One region of the Agrococcus sp. SL85 genome, then DNA from elsewhere that is predicted to be linked to it. Evidence: predicted binding sites of a transcription regulator. Region 1 holds the regulator's gene; each other region holds the start of a gene.

Evidence for each region. Region 1 encodes LexA, which represses DNA repair genes until DNA is damaged. Its sites were predicted from a motif close to TCGAACANNTGTTCGA; they were not measured.
Region 2: the regulator LexA is predicted to act here: its motif matches at 3,215-3,230, upstream of OVA14_RS02035 (DNA polymerase Y family protein).
Region 3: the regulator LexA is predicted to act here: its motif matches at 2,750-2,765, upstream of OVA14_RS09945 (Rv2578c family radical SAM protein).

The regions. Positions count from the first base shown of each region.
Region 1 covers NZ_CP113066.1:26,103-32,407, forward strand. Annotated here, with positions in the region: gene hisB (imidazoleglycerol-phosphate dehydratase HisB) at 1-395, opposite strand, end outside; gene OVA14_RS00125 (histidinol-phosphate transaminase) at 405-1,502, opposite strand; gene OVA14_RS00130 (hypothetical protein) at 1,554-1,904, opposite strand; partial or broken gene OVA14_RS13645 (LexA family protein) at 2,156-2,370, shown strand; gene lexA (transcriptional repressor LexA) at 2,355-2,783, shown strand; gene OVA14_RS00140 (alpha/beta fold hydrolase) at 2,786-3,508, shown strand; gene hflX (GTPase HflX) at 3,505-5,019, opposite strand; gene OVA14_RS00150 (class I SAM-dependent methyltransferase) at 5,046-5,657, shown strand; gene dapF (diaminopimelate epimerase) at 5,748-6,305, opposite strand, start outside.
Region 2 covers NZ_CP113066.1:425,368-431,672, reverse strand. Annotated here, with positions in the region: gene OVA14_RS02045 (hypothetical protein) at 1-499, shown strand, start outside; gene OVA14_RS02040 (beta strand repeat-containing protein) at 690-3,125, shown strand; gene OVA14_RS02035 (DNA polymerase Y family protein) at 3,240-4,802, shown strand; partial or broken gene OVA14_RS02030 (error-prone DNA polymerase) at 4,847-6,305, shown strand, end outside.
Region 3 covers NZ_CP113066.1:2,006,109-2,012,413, reverse strand. Annotated here, with positions in the region: gene gatA (Asp-tRNA(Asn)/Glu-tRNA(Gln) amidotransferase subunit GatA) at 1-408, opposite strand, end outside; gene gatC (Asp-tRNA(Asn)/Glu-tRNA(Gln) amidotransferase subunit GatC) at 405-704, opposite strand; gene OVA14_RS09955 (DUF1295 domain-containing protein) at 810-1,688, shown strand; gene OVA14_RS09950 (YdcF family protein) at 1,717-2,286, opposite strand; gene OVA14_RS09945 (Rv2578c family radical SAM protein) at 2,774-3,862, shown strand; gene OVA14_RS09940 (AAA family ATPase) at 3,895-5,034, opposite strand; gene ligA (NAD-dependent DNA ligase LigA) at 5,031-6,305, opposite strand, start outside.

The DNA.
Region 1 (6,305 bases):
CCGCCGATGCGGTGCAGCTCGAAGCCCGCGGGCTCGCCGGAGTGCACGAGGAAGGGCCGGCCGGAGAGGTCGACGACGGCGCGCGCGAGGGCCTCGTCGAGGGGCACGGTCGCGTCGCCGTAGCGGCGCACGCCCGCCTTGTCGCCGAGCGCGTCGGCGAGCGCGAGGCCGAGCGCGATCGCGGTGTCCTCGACCGTGTGGTGGGCGTCGATGTCGGTGTCGCCGGAGGCCTCGATCGTCAGGTCGATGAGCGAGTGCTTGGCGAAGGCCGTGAGCATGTGGTCGTAGAACGGCACCGTCGTCGAGATCGACGAGGCGCCCGTGCCGTCGAGGTCGAGCGAGAGGCGGATGCTCGACTCGCTCGTCGTGCGCTCGATGGATGCGGTGCGGGCCATGGCTCGATCCTATTCGGCGGCGGATCCCGCGCCGGACAGCGCCGCCATCGCCTCGAGCAGCGCCGTGGTCTCAGCCTCGGTGCCGGCGGTGATGCGCAGCGTGCCCGGCAGACCCACGTCCCGCACGAGGATGCCGCGCGCGAGGAGCGCCTCGAAGGTGGCGCGCGGATCGTCGACGCCGCCGACGAGCACGAAGTTCGCGTCGGAGGGGTGCGGCGCGTAGCCGAGCGCCGAGAGCTCGTCGACGATGCGGTCGCGCTGGACGCGCAGCGCGTCGACGCGCGAGAGCATCTCGTCGCTGTGGCGGAGCGCCGCGACGGCGGCGGCCTGCGTGATGGCAGAGAGGTGGTACGGCAGGCGCACGAGGCGCAGCGCGTCGACGACCGCCGGGTGCGCGGCGAGGTAGCCCACGCGGATGCCCGCGAACGCGAAGGCCTTGCTCATCGTGCGCGAGACGAGCAGGCGCGGCGAGCGCTCGAGCAGCGAGAGCGCCGTCTGCGAGCGGTCGTGCGCGAACTCGGCATAGGCCTCGTCGACGAGCACGATGCCGCGCGCGGCCTCGAGCGCCGCCTCGACCACGTCGAGGCCGATGGCCGTGCCCGTGGGGTTGTTGGGGGCGCAGAGGAACACGACGTCGGGGTCGTGCTCCTCGATCGCCGACCGGACGCCCGCGGGCGTCAGCGCGAAGCCCTCCTCGCGGGGCACGCCGACGTAGGCCATGCCGACGCCGCGCGCGAGGAGCGGGTACATGGAGTACGTGGGCGTGAACGAGAGCAGCGTGCGGCCGGGTCCGCCGAAGGCCTGCAGCACGTGCTGCAGCACCTCGTTCGACCCGTTGCCGGCCCAGATCTGCTCCGGAACGACGCCGTGGCCGAGGTAGCGGGCGAAGGCGGCGCGGAGCTCGTCGAACTCCCGGTCCGGGTAGCGGTTCGCCTCGGGCAGGGCCCTCGCGATCTCCTGCACGATGTCGAGGGCGACGCCCTCGGGCACGCGGTAGGCGTTCTCGTTGACGTTGAGCCGCACGGGCACCTCCAGCTGCGGCGCGCCGTACGGCGTCAGCCCGCGGAGGTCGTCACGGATCGGGAGGTCGTCGAGGCTCGTCACCAGACCAGCCTAGGACGGCGTGCGCACCCGGGCCGCGCAGGCCCGGGCAGCGGCTCAGGAGGCGTACTCGGCGGGGATGGCGAGGCGGTCGCCCGGCTGGATCGCGCCGGCGATGCCGTTCAGCAGCTCGATCTCGGCGACGACCTCGCGCGGGTCGGCGTCGGGCGCGACCGAGAGCGCGATCTGCCACAGCGACTGGCCGGGCAGCACCGTGACCTCCTGGAAGGCCTGGGTCTCGGTGGAGCTCGAGGCGACCGCGCCGGAGACGGCCTGGCCGACGATGCCCGCGCCGCCGAGGGCGCCGAGGGCGAGGACGGGGGCTGCGACCAGCAGGGCGAGCGCGCGGCGGCCGCGCGCGGTGATGCGCAGACGGGGGCTCGGGGTGATCGCGGTGATGGTGGTCATCGCCTGCTCCTCTCGGTCTGGGGTCCGCAGGCGGTGCTCGGCCGGGAGCGCCGCCTGCGAACCTCTGTTTCGAATGTATCTTCGATCTGAGCGATGCGTCAAGCCCTGTCGCGGAGGAATGCCGCGACACGGTCGAACATCTGTGTGGTTCCTGGGCATCCGTCGGATACGCTTTCGAACCGAGAGCAGTCAAGCGCAGGCCACTGACACGCCCACCTCCGGGCGCCGACGGCAGGCGGAGCGGAGCGGGCATGACCAGGCAGCTGACCGAGAAGCAGCAGGCGATCCTGCAGGTGATCCAGCAGGCGGTGCGCCAGCGCGGCTACCCGCCGAGCTACCGCGAGATCGGCGACGCCGTCGGCCTCTCCTCGCTCTCGAGCGTCACGCACCAGCTCGGGCAGGCTCGAGCTCGCCGGCGCCATCCGCCGCGATCCCGCGCGGCCGCGCGCGATCGAGGTGCTGGTGGAGGACGAGACCGACTCGGCCGCCGGCAGCATGGAGCAGGCCACGTTCGTCCCGCTCGTCGGCCGCATCGCCGCCGGCATCCCCATCACCGCCGAGCAGCAGGTCGAGGACGTCCTGCCGCTGCCCAAGCAGCTCGTGGGCTCGGGCGGCGACCTGTTCATGCTGAACGTGGTCGGCGACTCGATGATCGACGCCGCGATCTGCGACGGCGACTGGGTCGTCGTGCGGCAGCAGCGCACCGCGGAGAACGGCGACATCGTGGCGGCCATGCTCGACGGCGAGGCGACCGTCAAGGTGTTCCGCCAGCGGGACGGCCACACCTGGCTGCTGCCGCGCAACTCCGCGTTCGAGCCCATCCTCGGCGACGAGGCCGAGGTGCTCGGCCGCGTCGTCGCCGTGCTGCGCGCCGTCTGACCGTGCCGCTCGTCCCGATCGACGGCGTGCCGACCTGGCACGACGTCGCGGGCGCGGGGGAGCCCGTCGTGCTGCTGCACGGCGGGCTCTCGCACTCCGGGGCGATGCGTCCGCTCGGCCGCCTGCTCGCCGAGCGGCGCCGCGTGCACGCCTTCGACCGGCGCGGCCACGGCGCGACGCCCCGCGCCGGCGCGCCCTTCACCTACGCGGCGATGGGCCACGAGGCCGTGCGCTTCCTCGAGGAGGTCGTGGGCGGACCCGCGCACCTCGTCGGCTGGAGCGACGGGGCGGTCGCCGCGGTGCTCGCCGCGCTCGAGCGGCCGGACCTCGTGCGCCGGATCGTCGCGATCGACCAGTACCTCGCGCTCGAGGGCGCGCCGAACCCCGAGGGCTTCGACGCGAGCATGCGAGAGCACGCGACGCGCGAGCGGCTCCGTGCCGCCTTCGCGCGCCGCTCCCCCGAGCCCCGGGCCTTCGACGCCGCGCTCGAGGACTCGCTGCGGCTCTGGCGCACCGAGCCCGCGTTCGACCTCGCACGCCTCGAGCGCCTCCGCTCCCCCGTGCTCCTGCTCACCGCGGACGACGGCGAGGTGCTGCCGGACCACGCGGCCGCGCTCGTCGCGCGGATCCCCGTCGCCGAGCACCGGACGCTGCCCGGCACGCACCTGCTGCCGCTCGAGTCGCCGGAGGCCGTCGCGGCCGCCGTCGAGGACTGGCTCGACTAGGCCGCGTCGACCACGAAGTCGCGCAGGCGACCCGCCTCGGCCTCGGTCACCATCGCGTCGATGCGCGTGCCGGCCTCGACGTAGTCCTCCTGCACCACCTCGAAGCGGTCGTGCAGGTCTGCCACGACGTCGCCCCGGTCGTAGGGCACGAGCAGCGAGACCGGCACGCTCGGCCGCGGCAGCAGGGCGGCGATCCGTCCCAGCAGCTCGTCGACGCCCTCGCCCGTCCGCGCCGAGGCGAAGACGGCGTCCGGCTGGAGGCCGCGCAGCACGAGCCGCGTGCCGTCGTCGACGAGGTCGCTCTTGTTGAAGACGACGACCTCGGGGATGTCGCGCGCGCCGGTCTCGCCGATGACGTCGCGCACCGTCTGCAGCTGCGCCGCGGGATCCGGGTGGCTCGCGTCGACGACGTGCACGACGACCTCGGACTCCGCGACCTCCTCGAGCGTCGAGCGGAAGGCCTCGACGAGCTGGTGGGGCAGGTTGCGCACGAAGCCGACCGTGTCGGCGATCGTGAACTCCCGGCCGTCCGGCGTGCGCGCGCGGCGCACGCTCGTGTCGAGCGTCGCGAACAGCGCGTTCTCGACGAGCACGCCGGCGCCCGTGATGCGGTTGAGGAGGCTCGACTTGCCTGCGTTCGTGTAGCCGGCGATCGCGACGCCCGGCACCTCGAACCGGTCGCGGTTGGCGCGCTTCGCCTGGCGCGCGGGCGCGAAGCCCTTGATCTGCCGACGCAGGCGCGCCATGCGCGTGTGGATGCGGCGGCGGTCGAGCTCGATCTTCGTCTCGCCGGGGCCGCGCGAGCCCATGCCCGCGCCCTGGCCGCCGACCTGGCCGCCGGCCTGGCGCGACATCGACTCGCCCCAGCCGCGCAGGCGCGGCAGCAGGTACTCGAGCTGCGCGAGCTCGACCTGCGCCTTGCCCTCGCGGCTCTTGGCGTGCTGGCTGAAGATGTCGAGGATCACCGCGGTGCGGTCGATGACCTTGACCTTCACCTTGTCCTCGAGCGCGCGGCGCTGGCTCGGGGCGAGCTCGGAGTCGGCGATGACGGTGTCCGCGCCCAGCTCCTTCACGACGTCGGCGAGCTCCTCGGCCTTGCCGCGGCCGACGTACGTCGCGGGGTCCGGGTTGGGGCGGCGCTGCAGGAGCCCGGCGAGCACGCTCGCGCCCGCCGTCTCGGCGAGCGCCGCGAGCTCGCGCAGCGACTGCTCGGCGTCCTCGACGGAGCCCGAGTGCACGCCCACGAGGACGACGTTCTCGAGGCGCAGCTCGCGGTACTCGACCTCGGTGACGTCCTCGAGCTCGGTGCGGAGGCCGTCGACGCGGCGCAGCGCAGCGCGGTCGGCGCGGTCGAGCTGCTCGCCGTCGCGGTCGCCGTCGGCCACGCTCGCCTGCAGCGCCTGCGCGCGCTCCGCGAGGAGCGCCTCCGAGGGCTGCGCCCACGCCAGGATGCGGTCCGTCGCGCGGCCGGCGCCCTCGCCGTCCACGGTGCCGTCCTGCGGTGCTGCCATGCTTCGTCCTTCGCTACTGTCGATCCGTGCCGGACCACTACTTCTCGCCCGATCCTGCCGCGCCCGAGGCGCTCCGCACCATCCGGGTGCCGCTCGCGGGCTCCGAGCGGGAGATGGTGACCGCCACCGGCGTCTTCTCCGGCGACCGCCTCGACGTGGGCACGTCGGTGCTCCTCGACGCCGTGCCCGCTCCGCCCGAGTCCGGCGATCTGCTGGACCTCGGCTGCGGCTGGGGGCCGATCGCGGCGACGCTCGCGCTCCGCTCCCCCGCCGCCCGCGTGTGGGCGGTCGACGTCAACGCCCGTGCGCTCTCGCTCGTGGAGCGGAATGCCGAGCTGCTCAGTCTATCGAACATCACCCCTGCGACACCAGAGCTCGTGCCCGCCGACGTGCGCTTCGCGACGATCTGGTCGAACCCGCCCATCCGCATCGGCAAGGCGCAGCTGCACGCGCTGCTCGAGGCCTGGCTCCCCCGCCTCGCACCCGACGGCACCGCGTGGCTCGTCGTGCAGAAGCATCTGGGCGCGGACTCGCTCCAGCGATGGCTCGAGGAGCGCTTCCCCGGCTTCGACGTGGAGCGGGCGACGTCGAAGAAGACGTACCGGATCCTCGCGGTCACCGCGCCGTCGGAGGGCTGAGCGGCGGCCCGCGGCGAGGCGACCCGCGGCGCGGCGACCCGCGGCGAGGCGACCTGCGGGGAGGCGGCACGCGGCGCGGCCACCCGCGGATCAGCGCGCGAGCGTCGCCTCGCCGCGCGCGACGATCTCGGCCGGGCCCGTGAGCCACGCGTGGCCGCGCTCGTCGACCTCGACCTCGAGCCGTCCGCCCGGCACGTCGACGATCCAGCGGTCGGCCGCGTCACCCGACCAGTGCCGCACCGCCATCGCGGCCGCGACCGCCCCCGTGCCGCACGAGAGCGTCTCTCCGACGCCGCGCTCGTGCACGCGCATCCGGATCGCGCCCACGCCGTCGGCGATCGCGCCCGGCACCGCGAACTCGACGTTCGCGCCGTCGGCGGGCAGCGGGTCGAGCGCGGGCGCGGCGTGCAGGTCGAGCGCCTCGAGCTCGTCCTCGCCCGCGAGGGCGACGACGACGTGGGGGTTGCCGGTGGAGACGTCGAGACCCGGTCGCGCGACGTCGAGGCCGTGGGCGGCGACGAGGCGGTCGCCGCCGAGCTCGAAGGGGCCGAGGTCGGCCGAGAGCAGCGGGCCGCGACGCTCGACGCGCTTGGTCCCGGCGCGCGTCACGATCTGGAGCACCTCGCCGTCCGCGAGGCGCACGAGGCC
Region 2 (6,305 bases), 400 kb from region 1:
GGACGCCGTCGTGCCGCCGGGATCGGGCAGCGTGCCGCAGCTCCCGCTGCCCGAGGTGCCGCTGCCCGAGGCGCCCATCCCCGGTGCGCCGATCGCCGCGCCGCCCGTCGCCGACGAGCCCGGTGCTGCGGACGCGACGGACGATGCGCAGAGCGATGTGCAGGGCGCGAAGGATGGCGGAGCCGCTGACGCGGGCGACGCCGTCGCTGCCGCGCCGGCCGCCGCCGCGATGACCGATCGCGCGCCCGCCTCGACCGTCGACGGCGATGCGGCGACGTCGGCAGCCCCCACGATCTCCGGGCTCCTGTCCCTCGACCGCGGCGCCTCGCCCGCGGCGCCGTCCGGCTCCGCCGGTGCGACGGGCGCCGCCTCGGCGACGACCCCGGCCGACACCCAGACCGTTGTCCTGCCCGCGCTCGCGGGCGGCGCGACCGGTGCGATCGAGCACGAGCGCACCCCCGACTCCGCGATCCAGGAGCACGACTCCAGCCCCGACTGACCGATCCGCGGCTGCGCTCGGCGCAGCATGCTTCGCCGCCCCGGAGCGGGGCGGCTGGATCGATCAGAAGGAGAGAGCGATGCGAAAGCTCGCGATGCGAGTGCTGTGCACGACAGCGCTCGCCGGCGGCCTCTGGGCCGCAGGCACTGGGATCGCCAGTGCAGCCGACACCGATGGCGCGGAAGGCCTCGTGTCGGGCAACCAGGCGGTGGTGTCGATCTCGGCGCCGGTGACGATCGGCGGCAACGCCATCGGGATCGCCGGCGACGCCGAGTCGACCGATGCCGCATCGAACAGCTCGGCGCAGCAGCCGTCGGCCGACGTCTCGACGTCCGGCATCGGCGGCCTGCTCTCGGGCAGCACCGCGCTCGTCTCGGTCGCCGCTCCGGTGACCGTCTCGGGCAACTCGCTGGGCGTGCTCGGCGACGCGACGAGCGAGGGCTCGTCGGCGTCGTCGGCGTCGACCGGCTCGTCGGGCTCCGGCTCGACGGCCTCGGGCGACGACGGCATCGCCTCGGGCATCCTGGGCGTCGTCGACGTCGCGGCACCGGTGACGGTGTCCGGCAACGCGATCGGCGTCGCCGGCGACGCGTCGTCGGAGGGCTCGGAGGCCACGGCCTCGAGCGACTCGGGCGAGGCGGCGACCTCGACGTCGGGCGATGACGGGCTGCGCTCGGGCGGTCAGGTGCTCGGCGACGTCGCGGCTCCGGTGGCGGTCGGCGGCAACGCCGTGGGCGTGCTGGGTGACGCGTCGAGCGAGGGTGCCACGACGGGCTCGGCGACGACTGGCGCGGGATCGGGCGCGTCGACCTCCGGTGACGACGGCGTGCTGTCCGGCACCGTCGCGGACGCTTCGGCTGCTGCTCCGGTCGCGGTCGGCGGCAACGCCGTTGCGGTCGGTGGCGACGCTGTGAGCGAGGGTGCCATGACGGGCTCGGGCTCGACCGCTGGCGAGGCCGGTTCGGCCTCGGGCGACGAGGGCCTGCTCGGTGGCGTGCTGGCGGATGTCGAGGCTGCTGCTCCGGTGGCGGTCGGCGGCAACGCCGTGGGCGTGCTGGGTGACGCGTCGAGCGAGGGTGCCACGACGGGCTCGGGCTCGACGGCCGGCGAGGCCGGTTCGGCCTCGGGCGATGACGGCCTGCTCGGTGGCGTGCTGGCGGATGTCGAGGCTGCGGCTCCGGTCGCGGTCGGCGGCAACGCCGTTGCGGTCGGTGGCGACGCTGTGAGCGAGGGTGCCATGACGGGCTCGGGCTCGACCGCTGGCGAGGCCGGTTCGGCCTCGGGCGACGAGGGCCTGCTCGGTGGCGTGCTGGCGGATGTCGAGGCTGCTGCTCCGGTGGCGGTCGGCGGCAACGCCGTGGGCGTGCTGGGTGACGCGTCGAGCGAGGGTGCCACGACGGGCTCGGGCTCGACGGCCGGCGAGGCCGGTTCGGCCTCGGGCGATGACGGCCTGCTCGGTGGCGTGCTGGCGGATGTCGAGGCTGCGGCTCCGGTCGCGGTCGGCGGCAACGCCGTTGCGGTCGGTGGCGACGCTGTGAGCGAGGGTGCCATGACGGGCTCGGGCTCGACCGCTGGCGAGGCCGGTTCGGCCTCGGGCGACGAGGGCCTGCTCGGTGGCGTGCTGGCGGATGTCGAGGCTGCTGCTCCGGTGGCGGTCGGCGGCAACGCCGTGGGCGTGCTGGGTGACGCGTCGAGCGAGGGTGCCACGACGGGCTCGGGCTCGACGGCCGGCGAGGCCGGTTCGGCCTCGGGCGATGACGGCCTGCTCGGTGGCGTGCTGGCGGATGTCGAGGCTGCGGCTCCGGTCGCGGTCGGCGGCAACGCCGTTGCGGTCGGTGGCGACGCTGTGAGCGAGGGTGCCATGACGGGCTCGGGCTCGACCGCTGGCGAGGCCGGTTCGGCCTCGGGCGACGACGGGCTGCTCGGCGGCATCGTGGCCGAGGTCGGCGCTGCGCTCCCCGTGGCCGTCGGCGGCAACGCCGTGGCCGTGGGCGGCGACGCCACGACCGAGGGGTCGGACACGTCGGCCTCCGCTCCCGGCGCCGGTGACGGCACCGCGGGCGAGGTCGGCGACGGCCTCCTCGGCGGGATCATCGGCGGCATCGGCGTCGAGCTCCCCGTGGCGATCGGCTGCAACGCGCTCGGCGTGCTCGGCGACGCCTCGACGGGCGACTGCGCCACGGCCGCCGGCCCGACGGACCCGACGGACCCGGTCGACCCGACGGACCCGACGGACCCGGTCGACCCGACGGACCCGACGGACCCGGTCGGCCCGACGGACCCGGTCGACCCGACGGACCCGACGGACCCGGTCGACCCGACGGACCCGACGGACCCGGTCGACCCGACGGACCCGACGGACCCGACGGACCCGACGGACCCGACGGACCCGACGGACCCGACGGACCCGACGGACCCGACGGACCCGACGGACCCGATGGTGCCCGGTGACCCGGGCCAGCCCGGTGACAGCGGCAAGACCGACCTGTCGGTGCAGGAGGAGGCTGCCGGCATGCTCCCGCAGACCGGCGCCTCGGTGACGGGGCTCGCGCTGCCTGCGCTCGCCCTGCTCCTGCTCGGCGCGGTCCTGCTGCTCGTGGGAGGCCGCGCTCGCATGACGCGGTGACGGATCGGGAGGTGCGGGGCGCGCGAGCCGCGTCCCGCACCTCCGCATGCCCGGCGACGCCGCGACGCGCCGACGCGGCTTGACGGCGTTCGAACGTATGTTCGATCATGGACCGTGGGGATCGAGCAGACCGGAGGCCCGGACGGGCAGGCGGCGCAGCGCGCGCCGAGCCGCGTCCGTGGCCGCATCGGCGTGCTCCGCGTGCCCGACTGGCCCGTCGTCGTGGCGCGCCAGACCGGCGCCCTCCCCGCCGGGGGCGAGCAGGGCTCGCCCGGGGCCGTCGTGCACGCCATGCGCATCGTCGCGTGCGACGAGGGCGCTCGAGCCGAGGGCGTGCGTCCCGGCATGCGCATCCGCGACGCGCAGGCGGCCGCGCCCATGCTCGCGCTCGCGCCCGCGGATCCTGTGGGGGAGTCGCTCGCCTTCGAGCGGGTGCTGCGCGCCGTGCACGCCGTCGTGCCGGCCGCGCAGCCCATCGGCGAGGGCGGCCTCGCCTTCCGCATGCGCGGCGCGAGCCGCTTCTACGGCTCCGAGGCCGGCGCGATCGCCGCCGTGCGCGGCGCGCTCGCGCCCATGGGTCTGACGGCGGTCGTGGGCGTGGCCGACGACCGCTTCGCCGCAGAACTCGCCGCCGAGGCGGGCGCGATCGTGCCGACGGGCGGCAGTGCCGCGTTCCTCGCCGCCCTGCCCGTGGGGGTGCTGGGCGAGGGCGAGCTCGCGGGCATGCTCCACCGCCTCGGCGTGCACACCCTCGGCGGCTTCGCGCGCCTCCCCGACGACAGCGTGCGCGACCGCTTCGGCGAGGCCGGGCTCGTCGCGCTCGCCCGCGCGCGCGGCGACGACGACCGTCGGGTGGAGGATCCGGGGCTCGGCGAGGAGCGCGTGCTGCGCCTCGCGTTCGAGCCCGGGCTCGAGGGCACGGCCGAGCTGGCGCTCGCGGTGCGCGAGCCCGTGGAGCGCTTCGTGCGGCAGCTGGCCGAGCAGCGGCTCGTGTGCAGCGAGATCCGCATCGTGCTGCGCGCCGAGGAGGGGCGCGTGAGCGAGCGGCTCTGGCGGCAGCCGGGGTTCCTGCGCGCTCCCGACATCGTCGACCGGATGCGGTGGCAGCTGGCCGAGAGCGACCTCGGCTCGGCGCTCGTCGAGGTGCAGGCGCTGCCCGAGCGGCTCGACCCCGACGCCGAGCACATGCCGGGCCTGTGGGGCGGGGGCGGCATCGACGACCGCGCGAAGCACGCGCTCGAGCGGCTGCAGGGCATGCTCGGGCGCGAGGCGGTGCTCACGGCCGCGCCCGGCGGCGGGCGGCTGCTCGCCGAGCGCGGCGTGCTCACGCCCTGGGGCGACGCCGCGCCCGCCGTGCAGCAGGGGCCGTGGCCGGGCGCGCTGCCCGCCCCGAGGCCGACGACCGTGTTCCGGCCGCCGCTCGCGGTGCGGCTCGTCGACGGGGCGGGCGCGCAGGTGGAGGCCGAGGCGCTCGACGTGCGCGAGGGCGCGCCCGCCTGGTTCGTGCCGCCCGCGGCGGGCCGCCGCCGCGTGGTGGCGTGGGCGGGGCCGTGGCCCATCCGGCGCCGCGACCTCGGCGACGTCGTGCACCGCATCCAGCTGCTCGACGGCGAGGGCGATGCCTGGGTGCTGCTGCACGCCGACGGCGCCTGGCTCGCCGAGGGCTGCTACACGTGACCGCCCGCTGAGGCCAGGAGCAGGAGCAGACGAGAGGAGGGGCGATGGCCGGCTGGAACAACCCCGCGATGCCGTGGCGCGAGCTCGAGGGCATCCTGAGCGACCGCGACGTCGGGACGAAGCACGAGACGGATCCCGACGACCCGCGCCGCCCGCGCATCCGCGTGCCCGCGGCGGGCGCCGCGACGCCCTACGCCGAGCTGCACGCGCACTCGCACTACTCCTTCCTCGACGGCGCCTCGAGCCCCGCCGAGCTCGTGAACGAGGCGCGCGCCCTCGGCCTCGAGGCGCTCGCGCTCGTCGACCACGACGGCCTCTACGGCGCGGTCCGCTTCGCCGAGGCGGCGGCGGAGGCCGGGCTGCCGACGGTCTTCGGCGCCGAGCTCTCGCTCGGCCTCAGCGCGCCGCAGAACGGCGTGCCCGACCCGGAGGGCAGCCACCTCGTCGCGCTCGCGACCGGGCCCGCGGGCTACACGAACCTCGCCACCGCGCTCACCGACGGCTACCTCACCACCGACCGCCTCGGCGCCCCGGGCGAGAAGGGCCGCCCCGTCTTCGAGCTCGAGCGGCTCGCCGAGACGGCGCGCGGCGAGTGGATGGTGCTCTCGGGCTGCCGGAAGGGCGGCGTGCGGCAGGCGCTCGAGCAGGGCGGCGCCGAGGCCGCGCGCACCGAGCCTCGACCGCCTCTGCGCGCTCTTCGGCCGAGACCGCGTCGTCGTCGAGCTCAGCGACGTCGGCGACCCGCGCGATCACGAGCGCAACCGCGCCCTCGCCGGGCTCGGCGCCGACCTCCGGCTGCCCGTGATCGCCACGACGAACGCGCACATCGCATCGCCCCGCCGCCAGCACCTCGGCGACGCCGTCGCAGCGGTGCGCGCGCGCCGCTCCATCGACGAGCCTCGACGCCTGGCTGCCCGCGGGCGGCGTGCCGTCGCTGCGCTCCGGCGCCGTCATGGCGCGCCGCTTCGCCGCCTTCCCCGGCGCCGTCGCCACCGCGGCCGCGCTCGGCCGCGAGCCTCGCCTTCGACCTCCGCGCCGCCTCCCCGCGGCTGCCCGCCACCGAGGTGCCGGAGGGGCACACGCAGATGTCGTGGCTGCGCTCGCTCGTCGCCGAGCGGCTGCCGCGCGCCTACCCGACGCCCGACGGCCGCGCCCCGGACCACGTGCGCGCCCGCCTCGACCACGAGCTCGGCCTCATCGAGCAGAAGGGCTTCGCCGGCTACTTCCTCATCGTGTTCGAGATCGCCGAGTTCGCGCACTCGCGCGGCATCCTCTGCCAGGGCCGCGGCAGCGCCGTGGCGAGCGCCGTCTGCTTCATCCTCGGCATCACCGCCGTCGACCCGATCCTCTACCGGCTGCCGTTCGAGCGCTTCATCTCGATGATGCGCGAGGAGGAGCCCGACATCGACATCGACTTCGACGCGGGCCGGCGCGAGGAGGTCATCCAGCACGTCTACGAGCGCTACGGCCGCCGGAACGCGGCGCAGGTGGCCAACGTCATCA
Region 3 (6,305 bases), 730 kb from region 1:
CTCGGTGGAGGAGCCCATCGCGAACTCGTCCATGTTCGTCTTGCCGAGCGCGACGAGGCCCGCGGCCTTCAGGCGCGCGACGGGCGTCGCGTCGTAGGGCGGCACCCAGCCCTCGAGGATGCGCGAGCCGGAGGTCGACGGCATCCCGATGGTGCAGAGCACGTCCTTGATGGCGACGGGCGCGCCCGCGAGCTCGTGCAGCTGCTCGCCGCCCGCGCGGCGCTCGTCGATGCGGCGCGCCTCGTCGAGGGCGCCCGCGTTGACGTGGAGGAAGGCGTGCAGCTCGCCGTCGACCGCGGCGATGCGGTCGAGGTGCGCCTGCGTGGCCTCGACCGACGAGACCTCGCCCGAGGCGAGGAGGCCCGCGAGCTCGTGGCCGGCGAGGCGGGTGAGGTCGCTCGCGGTCACTGCTCCTCCCCCAGGATGGCCGAGACGCGGAAGCGCTCGCCGTCGTGGCTCGGCGCCCCGGCGAAGGCCTGCTCGTGCGTGAGGGTCTCGCCCTCGACGTCGGCGCGCGTCACGTTCGCGAGCGGCACCGGGTGGCTCGTCGCGGCCACCTCGGGCCCGACGGCCTCGCTGACCTTCGCGATCGCGTCGACGATGGCGCCGAGCTCGCTCGTGAGGCTCGTCACCTCGTCGTCGGTGAGCTCGATGCGCGCGAGCCCAGCGAGGTGCTGGACCTGCTCGCGAGTGATCTCGGACATGCGTCTCCTCGTCGTCTGCGGGGGTCTGCTCGATCCTACCGGCGGGGCGGAGGCCTCCCGGGCGCCCCGGCGGTGCAGGATGGCGGCGGACCGGAGGAGGTCGGGATGCTCGGGAAGCGGATCGCCGTCGTCGCCGCGGCGGCGCTCATCGGGGCGCTGCTCGCGCTCGCGGGCTCGCACACGGGCCTGTCGATCGGGGGCTGGCCGATCTTCGCGCTCGGCGTCGCGCTCGCGCTCGTCGTGCAGTGGATCGCGTGGATCCCCGCGGCGATCCTGCGCACCGAGCGCGGCTACGACCTCATCGGCTCCGCGACCTTCGTCGCCGTCGCCGCGCTCGGCCTCGTCGCGTCGGCGGCGCAGGCCGGCTGGCAGCCGCGGCCGGTCGTGCTCGCGCTGCTCGTCGTCGTGTGGGCGGCGCGGCTCGGCACGTTCCTCGCGCTGCGGGTGCGCCGCGCGCCCGACCGCCGCTTCGACGAGATCAAGGCGGATCCCTCGCGCTTCCTCGTCGCCTGGACGATGCAGGGGCTCTGGGTCGCGATCACCTCGGGCGCCGCGCTCGCCGCGATCACGAGCGGCCGCGCGGGCGGCATCGACGCCTTCCTTGTGGTCGGCGGCCTGCTGTGGCTCATGGGCTTCGCGATCGAGGCGGTCGCGGACGCGCAGAAGCGCGCCTTCCGGGCCGATCCCGCGCAAGAGGGCGAGTTCATCCGCTCCGGACTCTGGGCCTGGTCGCGGCACCCCAACTACTTCGGCGAGATCCTGCTGTGGGTCGGTGTCGCGATCGCGGCGCTGCCCGCCCTCGAGGGCTGGCAGTGGGCGACCCTCGTCTCCCCCGCGTTCGTCGTGCTGCTGCTCGTGCGCGTGAGCGGGCTGCCGCAGCTCGAGCGCTCCGCCGAGGAGCGCTGGGGCGACCGCGCCGACTACCGCGCCTACCGGGACGCGACGCCGGTCCTGGTGCCGCGGCCGCCGCGGCGCGCCGGCTGAGCCCGACCGCTCGGCGCGGCGGGGCGGCTCAGGAGGCCGCGAGCAGCCAGAGCGCGAGCCCCCAGGCGATCGCCGCGCCGGCGACGCACCACCAGCGCAGGTCCGCGGCGACGGCGAGCGCCTCGCGCACCGTCGCCCCCGGTCGGTAGGACGGGCGCGTCCACGCGCCCACGACCGTGCCGTCGATACCCGCCTCGGCGAGCAGCCACGCGGTGCGGTAGGCGTGGTACTCGCTCGTGACCACGACGAGCGGCGCGCGACCGGGCGCCGTCACGAGCGGCCGCGAGAGCGCGAGGTTCTCGCGTGTCGTCGTCGACGCCTCCTCGAGGTCGATCGCGGCCGCGGGCACGCCGCACGCCTCGACGAGGTGCTCGGCCATCGCGCTCGCCTCGGTGCGCACCTCGTCCGGCCCCTGGCCGCCGGAGACGAGGATGCGGGCGTCGGGCCGTGCCGCGAGGGCCGCGCGCCACACCTCCGCGCCCCGCTCGACGCGGCGCCGCAGCAGCGGCCCCACGCGGGTGCCGCGCAGGCCCGCGCCGAGGATCAGGATCGTCGCCGGCGCGGGGTGGCGCTGCGAGCGCCGCGCGTGCTGCAGCATCGCGAGCACGAGGGCGGCCGTCGCGAGGCCCGCGGACCAGAGCGGCGTCGCGGCCGCGAGCAGGGCGCGCGCGAGCCTCGGGCGCGAGCACGGCCGAGACGATGATCGCGACGGCGAGCGCGGCGACGCCGACGCCGAGCGCGGCGATGAGGCGATCGATGGCGCGCACCCGCACGAGCCGCGGCAGCATGAGCGCGTGCCACAGGCCGCCGCCGCCGAGGTCAGCCCCGCCCACGATCGCCGCGGCCGCGAGCAGCGACCAGGCGCCGGGGAGCACGGCGCCTGCGGGCGCCGCTCCGAGCGCGAGGAGCAGGCGGGCGAGGAGCAGCACGAGCAGCGCCACGAGGACGGCCGAGCGGAGGGCGGGCGCCAGCAGCCGCATCCGTCGCCCCGTCCTCACGCTGGCACCCTAGCCGCGCGGCCCGTGGGCGCCCGATGCGCGGCGCGCGCCCTTGCGCATGGATCGAACGTGTGTTCGAATGCAGGCATGCGGTGGGACGGGCAGACGGCGCAGCACCAGGACGCGGACGCGCTCCCGGGGCTCGAGGAGCGCGGGAGCGTGCTCGAGCGCTGGCCGACGCCGGGCTTCGACGGCGCATCGTTCCTCGAGGTGACCGCGCGGAGCGCGCTCAACCGCGTGCCGGGCCAGGGGTTCATGCGCGGCGCGTGGACGATCAACCCCTACCGCGGCTGCCAGCACGCGTGCCGCTACTGCTTCGCGCGGCAGACCCACACCTACCTCGACCTCGACGCGGGCGCCGACTTCGACCGCCGCATCGTCGTCAAGGCGAACGTCGTGGAGGTGCTGCGGCGCGAGCTCGCGGGCCCCCGGCGCGAGGTCGACGCGGTGCAGCTCGGCACGAACACCGACCCCTACCAGCGCGCGGAGGGCCGCTACCGGCTGCTGCCGGGCATCCTGCGCGCGCTCGCGGAGCATGGCGCCTCGATCTCGATCCTGACGAAGGGCACGCTGCTGCGGCGCGACCTGCCGCTGCTCGCCTCGATCGCGCGCGACGTGCCGGTCTCGATCGCGATGTCGATCGCGATCTTCGACGACGAGCTGCAGCAGGCGGTGGAGCCCGGCACGCCCAGCACACGGGCCCGCCTCGACGCCGTCCGGGCGGTGCGCGACGCGGGCCTCGACTGCGCCGTCTTCGCCATGCCGATCCTGCCCGGCCTCACCGACACCCGCGCGCACCTCGAGGGCGCCTTCGCCGCCATCGCGGAGGCCGGCGCGACGAGCGCGATCGCGAGCGCGCTGCACCTGCGGCCCGGCGCTCGCGAGTGGTACCTGCAGTGGCTGCGGGCCGAGCACCCGCGGCTCGTGCCGCTCTACGACCGCGTCTACCGCGACGAGCGCGGCCGGTTCGGCTCCTACGCGCACCCGGAGTACCGGCAGTGGCTGCGCGAGCGCATCCGGCCGCTGCAGGTGCACCACGGGCTCTCGCGCACCGTCGTGGCGCCCGGCACCGGCCTCTCCGCCGTCGCACCGTCGAACCGGGCCGTCGAGGCCCGGCGGGCGCGCCAGCTGCCCTCGACCGAGGGCGCCCCGATGCTCGCGGCGACCCTGTTCTAGCGGCGAGCGCTCCTGGCGACCGCGCGGCGCGCTCAGCGCTTCGGCCAGTGCCACGAGGGCTGGTCGAGCAGCCCCTCGCGCCCGGCGACGACGGTCTCGCCGCCCACCTTCTCGAGCTCGATCCGGAGGCCGCCGAGCGCCTCCACGAGGCGTTCCTGGTGGGTGACGACGACGACCTGCGTCGTCGAGGCGGCCTGCCGCACGAGGGCCGCGAGCGGCTCGACGAGGTCGGCGTGGAGGCTGCGCTCGGGCTCGTTGAGCACCACGAGGCTCGGCTGCTCGGCCGAGAGCATCGCCGCGACGAGCAGCAGGTGCTGCAGCGTGCCGTCCGAGAGCTCGGACGCGGCGAGCGGCCGCAGCAGCCCCGGCTGCTCGAGCGCGACCGTCATGCGGCCCTCCGCCATGGGCAGCAGCAGGCGCGAGCCGGGGAAGGCGCGCTCGACGGCCGCGTCGATCTCGCGCTGCCGCCCCATCTCGATCGCCGTCTGCAGCACTGCGGCCAGGTTCGCGCCGTCGTCGTCGAGCCGCACCGAGCGCGTCGCGACCTGCGGCTGCCGCGCGGGCGCCGAGCGGTCGGTGCGGAGCGCGTCGTGGAAGCGCCAGCCGCGCAGCATCCGCCGGGCACCCGCGAGCTCCGCGGCCTCCTCGTGGCCGGCGAGCTCGTCGAGCACGGACGCCCAGGGATGCAGGCCGGAGGCCAGCTCGCGCCAGCCGCCGTCCCCGCGCATCCGCGCGAGGCCACGCGTGCGCTCGACGAGCACACCGGCAGGGCGCGGGTCGGCGCCCGCGAAGACGTGCTCCTGCTTGATCTCAGGGTCGAGGTCGAAGGCGCTGCGCTGCGCGACGGGGAGGCCGAGGTCGATCGCGTAGCCGAGCGCGTCGGTGGCGACGCCGAGGCGCAGGGCGACGGGGCCGCCGCGCACGGTGCCCTGCACGGGCCGAGCGCGCAGCGTGCCGCGCTCCGGGCCCGCCCAGCGCACGGCGTCGAGCCCGCCGACGCCCGCGAGCGAGCCGATCACGCGGCCCTCGCCGCAGTCGGCGAGCAGCCGGAGCGCCCGGTAGAGGCTCGACTTGCCGGCGCCGTTCGCGCCGGTGACGACCGTCAGCGGCTCGAGATCGACGACGAGCGACCGGATGGACCGGTAGCCATCGATCGCGAGCCGCGAGATCACGTCGCGTCGACCGCCGGGAGCGCGTCGGGGCCCTCGGTGACGAGGATGCGGAACTGCTCGGCGTCGAGGATGCGGATGCCGAGCTCCTCGGCCTTCGCGAGCTTCGAGCCCGCGCCCGGCCCCGCCGCGACGAAGTGCGTCTTCTTCGAGACGCTGCCCGCGGCCTTGCCCCCCGCGGCGATGATCGCCTCCTGCGCGCCCTCGCGGGTGTAGCCCTCGAGCGTGCCGGTCGCGACGACCGTGATGCCCGCGAGCACGCCGCCCGCCTCCGCCGCCGCGCCGGGGCCGGGGTGGCCGGGCGTCGCGAAGCGCACGCCCGCGGCGCGCCAGCCGTCGACGATCTCGCGGTGCCAGTCGACCGCGAGCCACTCGACGAGCGCATCGGCGATGGTCGGACCCACGCCCTCGACCTCCGCGAGCTGCTCGGGCGTCGCCTCCTCGATGGCCTGCAGCGAGCCGAACCAGCCGGCGAGCGCACGAGCGGCGACGGGACCGACGTGCCGGATGTTCAGGGACACCAGCTGCCGCCAGAGGTCCTTCTCCTTGGCCTTCTGGAGCTCGTCGATGAGCGTGACGGCCTGCGCCGAGGGGTGCAGGACGCGATGGTCCTTCCGGATGCCCGCCTTGCGACGCTCCGCCGGGCTGAGCCCCTCCGCGCCGGGCGGATAGGTGATCTCGACCCGCTGGAACGGCGCGCGCGTGACGGGCGCGCCGTCGTCGTCGAACCGCGGGGCGCCGGTCTCGCCGTCGCGCACGACCACCTCGATCGGCACGAGCTCGTCGATCGTGAGCGAGAACAGCCGCGCCTCGGTGACGAGCGGCGGCTCCGCGGGGTGCGTGGGCTGCGTGAGCGCCGCCGCGGTCACCTCGCCGAGCGCCTCGACGTCGAGCGCGCCGCGCGAGCCGATGTGCTCGACGCGGCCGCGCACCTGCGCGGGGCACGACCGGGCGTTCGGGCAGCGGAGGTCGATGTCGCCCTCCTTCATCGGCCGCAGCGCCGTGCCGCACTCGGGGCACGCGTCGGGCATGACGAAGGCGCGCTCGGTGCCGTCGCGGAGGTCGGCGACGGGCCCGAGGACCTCGGGGATGACGTCGCCCGCCTTCCGCAGCACGACGGTGTCGCCGATGAGCACGCCCTTCGCGCGCACGACGTCCTGGTTGTGGAGGGTCGCCTGCCGCACGACGGAGCCCGCGACCTGCACGGGCTCCATCATCGCGAAGGGCGTCGCGCGGCCCGTGCGACCGACGCTCACGACGATGTCGAGCAGCCT